Regions from separate parts of the Bradyrhizobium sp. Mp19 genome, predicted to be linked through region 2. Evidence: riboswitches for the same ligand, from Rfam matches in the RefSeq annotation. Region 2 holds a riboswitch; each other region holds the start of a gene.
The links. A riboswitch is a leader RNA that binds a small molecule or an ion and turns the genes downstream of it on or off. The one in region 2 is predicted to bind cobalamin.

Region 1 (3,273 bases), on a different contig from region 2:
CCGCCGGAGAGTTCGGTGACGCGGCGATCGCTGAATTCAGTTACGTCGACCGCCTGCATCGCCCGCAGCACCGCCTCCATATCCGTCGGCGACAGCCGCGCCGGATCGGTCGCGCCGTGCGGATAGCGGCCGAGCGCGACAATGTCGCGCGCCGGCAGCGGCCAGTGCACCATGTGCCCCTGCGGCAGATAGGCAAAGCGCTTCGCACGCTCGCGCAGCGGCAGCGACGCCAGCGGATCGCCGCCGATCCGGATCTCGCCGTCGGAGGGAATCAGCCCGGCCAGTGCACGCAGCAGCGTGGTCTTGCCGGCGCCGTTCGGCCCGACCAGCGCGACCAGATGGCCCGATGGCAGCGACAGCGAGATATCGTGCAGCACCTTGCGGCTGCCGAGCGAGGCATTGAGAGCGGCGGAGGAGAGCAGCGTCATGCCACACCTCCGCCGAGCGCGCGGCGTTCGCGCATGATGAGGTAAAGGAAGAACGGCACGCCGATGATCGAGGTCAGCACGCCGACCTTGATGTCCGAGGTCGAGGGGATGATACGCGCCGCGATATCGGCCGCGAGCAGCAGCGCCGAGCCGGTGAGCGCGCTCGGCACCAAGAGCCGCGCCGGATCGTGACCGATCAGCGGACGCATCAGATGCGGCGCGACGAGGCCGATGAAACCGATCGTGCCGGTGACCGCGACCGCGCCGCCGACGCCGAGCGCCACGCCCGTGATGACGAGTAGCCGCAACCGCCCGACATCGACGCCGAGGCTCTGCGCCGCCTCCTCGCCAAGCGTCAGCGCGCGGAAGGCGTTCGCCTGGCTGAGCAGGATGGCGGCGCCCGCGACGATGAAGGGCAGTGCCAGCGCCACGTGCTGGAAGCTGCGGTCCTCCAGCGAGCCGAGCAGCCAGAACGCGATCTCCAACACCACGAACGGATTGCTCGAGAGATTCATCACCAGCGCCGTCGCCGCCCCCGCAAAGCTCGAGATCGCAAGCCCGGCGAGGATCAGGATCAAGAGCCCGGCATTGCGGCCGGCGATCGCAAGCAGCGCGAACACCGAGCCGAAGGCGGCGATGATCGCCACCACCGGCAGCGCATAGGAGCGCACATCGGCGAGGCCCAGCGCGATCACCAGCACCGCGCCGAAGGCCGCCGATTGCGGCGCGCCGAACAGCGACGGCGAGGCCAGCGGATTACGCAGCAGCCCTTGCAGCGCCGCACCGGACAGCCCGAGAATAGCGCCGATCGCGAATGCCAGGATGGTGCGCGGCAGGCGGATCTCGCGCACGATCACCTGCGCCACATCGCTGCCGCCGCCGAACAGCGCCTCGATCACCGCAAGCGGCGACAGCCGCACCGGCCCGATGCCGAGCGAGATCAGCAGCAGCAGGACCACGAGCGCGAGCAGCGCCGCGGTGGCGCCCCACCGGCGTCGCGCCGCGACCTCGGCCGCCAAGGCAAAATCCTGCACGCTCATTGAATCCATGCTCTTACAGCGATCGCCGTGGCAGACAAGCGACACTCGACAAAAACCGTGGCCGCCCGGCCGCCGCCCGACTTCGGCCGGATTGACTTTGCTGCCCGGCCGAACCCTAGATGAACATGACGGTTCTTTCATGAGATGAAAAGGGAATGCGGTACGGGGAAACTTCCCCAACGCCGCGGCTGCCCCCGCAACTGTATGCGGTGAATCCTTCGTCACAGGCCACTGGGAATCTCGGTCCTGGGAAGGCGACGAAGGGTAACGACCCGCGAGCCAGGAGACCTGCCGTCAGCCGTGGTCACACGCGAGGATGCCGGTCGGGGAGTACAGGCATGAGCTTCACCTGATGCCGTGAGCACGATGGTGAGACTGGTTCGCGGTGACGTGCCACTGACGTTGCCGAGGCCTCGCTTATGTTCTCCTTCTCTCTCGATCGGCGACACCGCGCGCTTCTGCTCGCGTCGACGATGATCGCGCCGGCAATCCTTGTCCCCGCCGCGCGGGCGCAGCAGGCGCCCGCTCCCGATCAGCTGCCGGCGATCGAAGTCACCAAGCCGGGCGACCAGAACGTCACGCGCGCCAGGCCGGCCGCCGACGAAGCGCCGGCGCCGCGCCGCCCGGCGCCGGGCACCACGCAGAGTAACAATGCGGGCAGCGGCAGCGGATCTGGCACGACAGCGACCGGCGTGGCCACCGGAACGGGTGGCACCGGCGGCGGCCGCCAGTTCGCCGGCATTGTCGGCGCCTCCTCGGCCGTGATCACCGCCGACGACATCGCGCATTCGCCGGTGCAGTCGTTGCCGGAGATCCTCGCGCAGGTGCCGGGCGTGCAGCTGCAAACGCCCTATGGCGGGCCGAACGGCGCCAAGACCTCGGTCGACCTGCGCGGTTTCGGCGCATTCGCGACCGACAACACGCTGTTCCTGCTCAACGGCCGCCGCCTTAACGACGTCGACAAGGCCGGCTTCGACCTCACCACGATCCCGCTCGATTCCATCGAGCGCATCGAGATCACGCGCGGCAACAGCGGCGCCGTGCTCTACGGCGACAACGCCGTGGGCGGCGTGGTCAACATCATCACCAAGACCGGCGTCGGTGGCCCGCCGACGACGATGCGGGCCGAGGCCGGAATTGGCTCGTTCAACACCCGCATGGCCGCGGTCTCCGCGGCGCTCAATTCCGGACCGTGGTCCACCTCGTTCTACGGCAACGGCATCAAGTCCGACGGCTACCGCGTCAACAATGCGCTCGACCAGCGCAACGCGGTCGGCAACATCAACTACACCACGCCTGATCTCACCGCCTTCCTCACCGTCACCGGCAGCGACCAGAGGCTCGGCCTGCCCGGCGGACGGCTGGTCGATCCGTCGATCGGCGTCAACGAGCTGCTCACCGATCGCCGCGGCGCCGCGACGCCCTTCGACTATGCCAACCAGCAAACCGCCAGCGTCACCACCGGCTTCACCAAGACGCTGATCAACGGCGTCGACCTGATCGTCGACGGCGGCTGGCGGCAGCGCGAGACGCAGAGCGGCTTCTTCGGCAAGGTGCCGACCATCAGCTTCGCTTCGACATACAATGACGCTGCGCTGCAGACCTGGTCGCTCACGCCGCGGCTCAGCGTCAAGAATGTGATGCTGGGGATGCAGTCGACGATCCTGACCGGCATCGACTATTACGATTCGACCTTCCGCGAGGCGCGCGGCGCCTATCAGGGCGTCGACCCGTTCCACATCTACAATATCGAGCAGCAGTCCGTGGCCGGCTACTGGCAGCACACGATCGGCGTGCTGCCGACG
Region 2 (3,273 bases):
ACTGGTTCGCAAGTCCGAACACGTGACCGCTGAAGGTCGTATCCATCCGGTTGCCGAGCTGCTTCTGGTCGTGGAAGATTTCGATATAGCTCGTGCGATCGATCAGTTGGGTCTTCGGATTCCAGGTGTAGTTCTCGATGTCGCGCCAGTGCCGCTCGCTGGTCAGATAATACAGCGTGTTGTTGACCTTGATGCCGTCGGCGACGTCCCACTCGGTCTTGAACCGGGTCCAGCTGTCCTGATAGCGGATCGCGCTATCCAATGCGTTGTAGTTCTTGAAGCGCAGCGCGTCCTGGATCGAGCCGTTGATCAGCGGCGTGCCGAAATAGCGTGACGGGCTGCGGTCGCCGTAGTCCTCCGACAGCGTGAAGGCGAGATTGTCCGACGCCTGCACCCGCACGGCGGCGGAGACCACCGCATTCGAGGTCTTGTCGCGATCGACCCAGCCGTCCGACATGTTGCCGGTGGCGTTGACGCGGTACGACACATTGGGATTGATCGGACCGGTGCTGTCCACCGAGAGCCGCCGGGTCATGTTGCTGTCGAGCGAGACCTCGGCCTCGTTATAGGGCGTGCTCTGCGGTTTCTTCGGGATCACATTGATGACGCCGCCGATCGCGCCTTCGCCGTAAAGCACCGAGGCCGGGCCGCGCAGCACTTCGATACGTTGAGTCGACCAGGTGTCGTAGGGAAACGTCAGCGTGCCGGAGCCGATATAGAAGCGCGTGCCGTCGTACAGCGTCATCACCGAGTTGCTGCCGGCAAAGCCGCGGGTGCTGAACGACAGGCCGCCATTGCCGGGCGCCGGCGTTGCGATGAAGCCGGCCGCGTCCTGGGTGACGGCATCGACCACATTATGCTGGCCGCGCTCAGCGATGGTCTGCGCCGTGATGATCTCGACGCTGGCCGGCGTCTGCAGCGGCGTCAGATTGAGCCGGCTGCCGGTGCCGCCCTGCGTGGTGGCATTGAGCGTCGGCGATACCGCCCCCGATGCGCCTGACGCCGCGGCGCGCGGCGTGTTGCCGGCTGGTGCGGCCGTCGCGGGCCTTGGCCGTGGCCGCGCCGCGGCGGCCATGTCACGGCTGCGCACCGCAGGCTTCGGCCTTGCCGCAGCGGAAGGCGCGACCTCGATCGGATCGAGCCTGGTTGGTGGAAGTGTCTGTGCCGAGCCTTCGGCCGGCAACAGCAGCGATGACAGGGAGCAGACGAGACCGAGGCGCCATTTGCGCGCAACGGGAAAGGACGGAGACATGAAAGGACTCGCGGTAACGTGGCACGTCACCGCGAACGCGGACTGGCGCATTGCCCAAAAGGCAGTGCTCCGATCCCACCAGGACGCCCCCGCCCGATGTGCTCGCGTGTGACCACGACTGACGGCAGGTCTCCTGGCTCACGGGTCATCGCCTGTCGACGCCTTCCCGGGCCTGATAGCCCAGTGGCAAATTGACGAAAGGCTCGCCGTTTACAGTTGCGGGGACAGCTGCGGCATTGGGGTTACCCTCGCACCGCATTCCCTTTTGATCCCCGAAGGGAACCGTCGGCAAAAACGATAGGTGGTGCCGGCAAGGCTGTCAATTCGATGCGATCGTCCCACACATGCTTTGCGAAATGCTGCGGCGGCGATGACACAGCGGCATCTGCGGCTGACGCGGAGACTTCTTGTCCCGTCATCCCCGCGCTGTCGTCCTGGCGAAAGCCAGGACCCATAACCACCGAATTCGATAGAGAGCGCGATAGTGGCCCCAGCGTCGCACAACAATAGGCGGTTGGGGTAATGGGTCCTGGCTTTCGCCAGGACGACGCTGAATACATTCACATTCTCTCAGGATGACGGGACATTTGCGTCACTCGACGCAGCCTTCCATGATCGCATCAATCTCCGCCCGCGACAGAACACCCATCTCGGCGATGAACACGATTCGCGTGCGCGGCACGCCGGGCGACGGCACGCCGCCCGCAGCCAAGGTCGCGCGGCCGCCGGCGAGTTGAAACACGGTCAGCCGCCCGGGCTGTTCCACCGTCTCGAACAATCCCTTCGCCCGCGCCAGCTTCGGCGCCAGCCTGCCGATCGCCTGCTGCAGGCGCAGCAGCACGACGGGCCGCTCCGAGGTCCAGCTCAGCGTCTCGAAGCGATCGGACGCCGGCCGTCGCGGCGCGGTCTCGCGCGGCGCCGACACATGATCGAGATCCGCCGGAAACAGCAGCGCGGCCGGCACCTCGCCATGCAACGCATCGACCACCACGGCTGCCGGACGCGCCGCGCGCACGGCGTCGCGGATCGCGGCGCACGCAGCGGCGTCAGTCAGATCGACCTTGCTCAGCGCCACCACATCCGCCGCCCGCAGCTGCGAGCGCAGCAGCGCGTCGTTCAGCATCGCCGCAGGCTGCGTCGCGTCGACCACGCACAGCACGGTCTCGAGCGGCGCCTCCTTCCAGATCACGGGATCCATCAGGTTGCGCACGATGTCGGCGGGATCGGCGATCCCGCTGGTCTCGATCACGATGAATTCGGGACGCGGATCACGCCGCAGCAGCGTGGCGAGCGTGCGCAGCAGGTCGCCCTCCAGCGTGCAGCAGATGCAGCCATTGCTCAGGTTGACCACGCCGTCGCTGGCGCCCGCGATCAGCTCCGCGTCGATATTGATCGCCCCGAAATCGTTGACCACGGCGGCGATGCGCCGCCCTTGCGCATGCGCCAGCAGATGGTTGACGATCGTGGTCTTGCCCGCCCCGAGGAAGCCCGCGACCAGCAGGATCGGGACCGGCACCTCAGCCTCCGGTGACGGGCCGGCGCACTGGCCGGCCGGGACGCGCCGCGACATCGAGCACACCATCGCTGATCAGCGGCTGGCCGCTGACCACGAGATGCCGCACGCCCTCCGCCGGACGATTCATCGCGGAGAAGGTCGCGCGATCGCTCAGCGTCTCGAAGTCGAACACCACGACATCGGCGTCGGCGCCGACCTGCAGCCGGCCCTTGGCCCGCATCGCCGGCGTGCTCGCCGACAGGATCTCGGCCGGGATCAGCGCACATTTGCGGATGCCCTCGAGCAGCGACACCTTCTTGCGCTCGCGCACCCATTCGCGGATGAAGCGGGTGAAGCAGCCCGCCGAACGCGGATGCGAGGTGGCATCGTCGGGCAGTGGCCAGGCGTCGCCGCTATAGGGGCGGCCGTCCGACAGCGTCCACGGCATCGCGTCGGAGGCGATCGCGCCGCCCGGATACAGCACCGCCATGTCGAGCAGATCGCGATGATGCGCGTTGTTCTCGAT
Region 3 (3,273 bases), on a different contig from region 2:
CCAGCGCCAATTGCGCGATCACGGCCTGCGCGGCAACCGGGCCGCCTTTGTCGCACAGCACCTTGAGACGGCGCAGCGTCGAGACCGGCAAGGTCGAGAATTCATCCAGCCGCAGATCGTCGCGGCCATCGGCCGGCAGCACCACCAGGGCGATGCCGCGCTCCTTCGCCAGCCGATGCACCGCGGCCAGCCCGTACGACCAATAGGGCTCGCCGCCGATCAGCCGCACCAGAATGCCGCGGGCGTGCGAGAGCGTCCGCTCGATATAGGTATCCACCGACAGCGGATGGCGCAGCTCCGCGAGATTGCCGAGCCGCAGCGACGGCAACGCAGCGCGGCCGCGCCGCCAGCCGGCCGCGAAGGCAGCAAGATCGCTGTCGGAAAACGACAACACCACGAGATCGGCCGGATCCTGGCCGAGGTCCCTTGGCGTCGCGGTCTCCTCAAGGCCGCGGCTCTCGCGGAAGACGACGTGCATCAGACACCAAGCCGTGCCCTGATCGCGGCTTCGTCGATGTCGGCATGTTCGCCGATCACGACGAGCTTCGACTGCCGCACCCGTGCGCCCCAGGGCATGTCGAACTGATGCCGCACCCGCTCGCCGACCGATTGCACCAGCAGCCGCATCGGCTTGCCCTCGACCGCGATGTAGCCCTTGGCGCGCAGCACGTTCTGCTCGCGCGCCAGTCCCTTGATCGAGGCGATCAGCGCGTCGACATCCGAAACCTCCGGAAGATCGATCACGACGGAATTGAAATCGTCGTGCTCGTGTTCCTCCTCGCCATCGTGATGCGACGGCCGCGACGCGAGATCGTTTTCCGCCGCCGCCTCGAGCCCGAGGATCACGCGCGCGTCGATCGTGCCGTCGACGACGGGCAGCATCGGCACCTCGCGCGGCATCTCGGCCGCAATCACCTCTTTCGCTGCCTTGATCCCCTCCGCCCCGGCAAGGTCGGCCTTGGTCAGCAGCACGAGATCGGCACAGGCGATCTGGTCCTCGAACACTTCCGACAGCGGCGTCTCGTGGTCGAGATTCTCATCGGCCGCGCGCTGCGCATCCACCGCCGCCGGATCAGGCGCAAAACGGCCGGCGGCGACAGCCTCGGCGTCGGCCAGTGCGATCACGCCGTCGACCGTGATCCGCGAGCGGATCTCCGGCCAGTCGAACGCTTTCAGCAGCGGCTTCGGCAGCGCGAGCCCTGAGGTCTCGATCACGATGTGATCGGGCTTCACGTTCCGCGCCAGCAACTGCTCCATCGCCGGGATGAAATCATCGGCGACGGTGCAGCAGATGCAGCCATTGGCGAGCTCGACGATGTTCTCGGCCGGGCAATTGGCGTCGGCGCACGACTTCAGGATGTCGCCGTCGACGCCTTCACTGCCGAATTCGTTGACCAGCACCGCGAGCTTCTTGCCATTGGCATTGCGGATCAGATGCTGGATCAGCGTCGTCTTGCCGGAGCCGAGAAAGCCGGTCACGACGGTGACCGGAATTTTGGCGAGCGTGGTCATTCTGCGGCCTCCGGCACGACGGGAAGAGGTGGAATGCGGGCGAGCGATTGCTTGCGGAAGATTTCCGGACGGCTGCGCCACGGCACGATGCCGTCAGGCGCCGCCGCATAGGCGGAGGCACCGGCGATCACATCCGCGGCATTGTCAGCGGACAAGCGGCCGTAGACATAGGACCACCGCCCCGGCGCGCTAAGCGCGACCGAGCAACCCTGGCTGCAGGCCGACAGGCACGCGACGGGAACCAGATTGACGTCATCGGGCACGCCGGCCTCAACGAGCGCGGCATGCAGGCGCGCACCGGGCGCGAGCTCACCTTCCGCCGGCGTCTGGCCGGCGCGGCAAGTGATGCAGACATGAAGTGTAACGCTCATCGCCCTTCCTGGATTGACAGCGGGAAGCGATGAGGCACACGAACCGATTTTGGACAGGTTCGTTCCCCGTCGCGGAACACCCCGTCCGCCGGTCTCACAACATGCTGCGTTGGCAGGTCTCCCGGCTTGCGGAGCAGGTTTTACCCTTCGATGCCCACCTTCCCGACTCCGTATGGAATCAGTGGCTTGGGCATCTCTCCGGTCACGGTCGCGGGGGCGGCTGCGCTTCGGGCGAACCTTGCGGTCTTCGCCCTATCGCATTCCCTCTTCGCCTGTCGTAGGACAGGAACCAACGCGGGCCCACCATTCGTCCAAGCCTCGCACTTGTCAAGCCGAAGGAACGTGATGATTTCAGATGGAAACGACGCTGAAGACGCCGCCGTCGGCACCGATTCTTCGCTGGATGCACGCCATGCGGACAAGATGGCGAAAAAGAAGGCCGCCCGCGACCGCATCATGGCGACCAAGAGCGGCGAAAAGGGCCTGATCATCGTTCATACCGGCGCCGGCAAAGGAAAATCGTCCTCAGCGTTCGGCATGATCGTGCGCTGTGTGGCGCACGGCTTTCCCTGCGCCGTGGTACAGTTCATCAAGGGCGCCTGGGATACCGGCGAGCGCCGCCTGCTCACCGGGCATTTCGGCGATCTCTGTCAATTCCACGCCATGGGCGAAGGCTTTACCTGGGAGACCCAGGATCGCGCCCGCGACATCGCGGCAGCGCAAGCCGGCTGGGAGAAGGCCAAGCAGCTGATCGCAGACCCGAGCCTGCGCATGGTCGTGCTCGACGAGATCAACATCGCGCTGCGCTACGATTACCTTGCGATCGCCGACGTCGTCGACTTCCTGACCACGTCGAAGCCGCCGATGACCCATGTCGTGCTCACCGGGCGCAACGCCAAGGAGGAGCTGATCGAGATTGCCGACCTCGTCACCGAGATGACGCTGGTGAAGCATCCGTTCCGCTCCGGCATCAAGGCCCAGCCGGGCGTCGAATTCTGACAGACATCACCATGGCGCGCGCATTGATGATCCAGGGAGCCGGCTCGGACGTGGGCAAGTCGCTCATCGTCGCCGGCCTTGCGCGCGCCGCCCGACGACGCGGCCTGCGCGTGCTGCCGTTCAAACCGCAGAACATGTCGAACAACGCCGCCGTGACCGTCGACGGCGGCGAGATCGGACGTGCGCAGGCGTTGCAGGCGCTGGCCGCCGGCGTCGAGCCGCACACCGACATGAACCCGGTGCTGCTCAAGCCCGAGACCGATGTCGGCGCCCAGATCATCGTGCACGGCAAACGGATCGCGACCGCACGCGCGCGCGAATATGCCGGCATGAAACCATCATTGATGGGCGCGGTGCTGGAGAGTTTTGCACGCCTGAAGGCGCGCGCCGA

Region 1: it holds a riboswitch for cobalamin, as region 2 does, so the genes downstream of both, QJT82_RS37065 (TonB-dependent receptor) here and QJT82_RS30460 (TonB-dependent receptor) in region 2, are expected to answer to the same signal.
Region 3: it holds a riboswitch for cobalamin, as region 2 does, so the genes downstream of both, QJT82_RS01240 (DUF1636 domain-containing protein) here and QJT82_RS30460 (TonB-dependent receptor) in region 2, are expected to answer to the same signal.

The regions. Positions count from the first base shown of each region.
Region 1 is NZ_JASAUT010000057.1:31,108-34,380, forward strand. It holds gene QJT82_RS37055 (ABC transporter ATP-binding protein) at 1-428, opposite strand, end outside; gene QJT82_RS37060 (iron ABC transporter permease) at 425-1,468, opposite strand; cobalamin riboswitch at 1,581-1,779, shown strand; gene QJT82_RS37065 (TonB-dependent receptor) at 1,888-3,273, shown strand, end outside.
Region 2 is NZ_JASAUT010000035.1:78,837-82,109, forward strand. It holds gene QJT82_RS30460 (TonB-dependent receptor) at 1-1,252, opposite strand, end outside; cobalamin riboswitch at 1,358-1,554, opposite strand; gene QJT82_RS30465 (GTP-binding protein) at 1,845-2,822, opposite strand; gene QJT82_RS30470 (amidohydrolase family protein) at 2,770-3,273, opposite strand, start outside.
Region 3 is NZ_JASAUT010000001.1:272,246-275,518, reverse strand. It holds gene cobN (cobaltochelatase subunit CobN) at 1-478, opposite strand, end outside; gene cobW (cobalamin biosynthesis protein CobW) at 478-1,512, opposite strand; gene QJT82_RS01240 (DUF1636 domain-containing protein) at 1,509-1,883, opposite strand; cobalamin riboswitch at 1,977-2,192, opposite strand; gene cobO (cob(I)yrinic acid a,c-diamide adenosyltransferase) at 2,229-2,882, shown strand; gene QJT82_RS01230 (cobyric acid synthase) at 2,894-3,273, shown strand, end outside.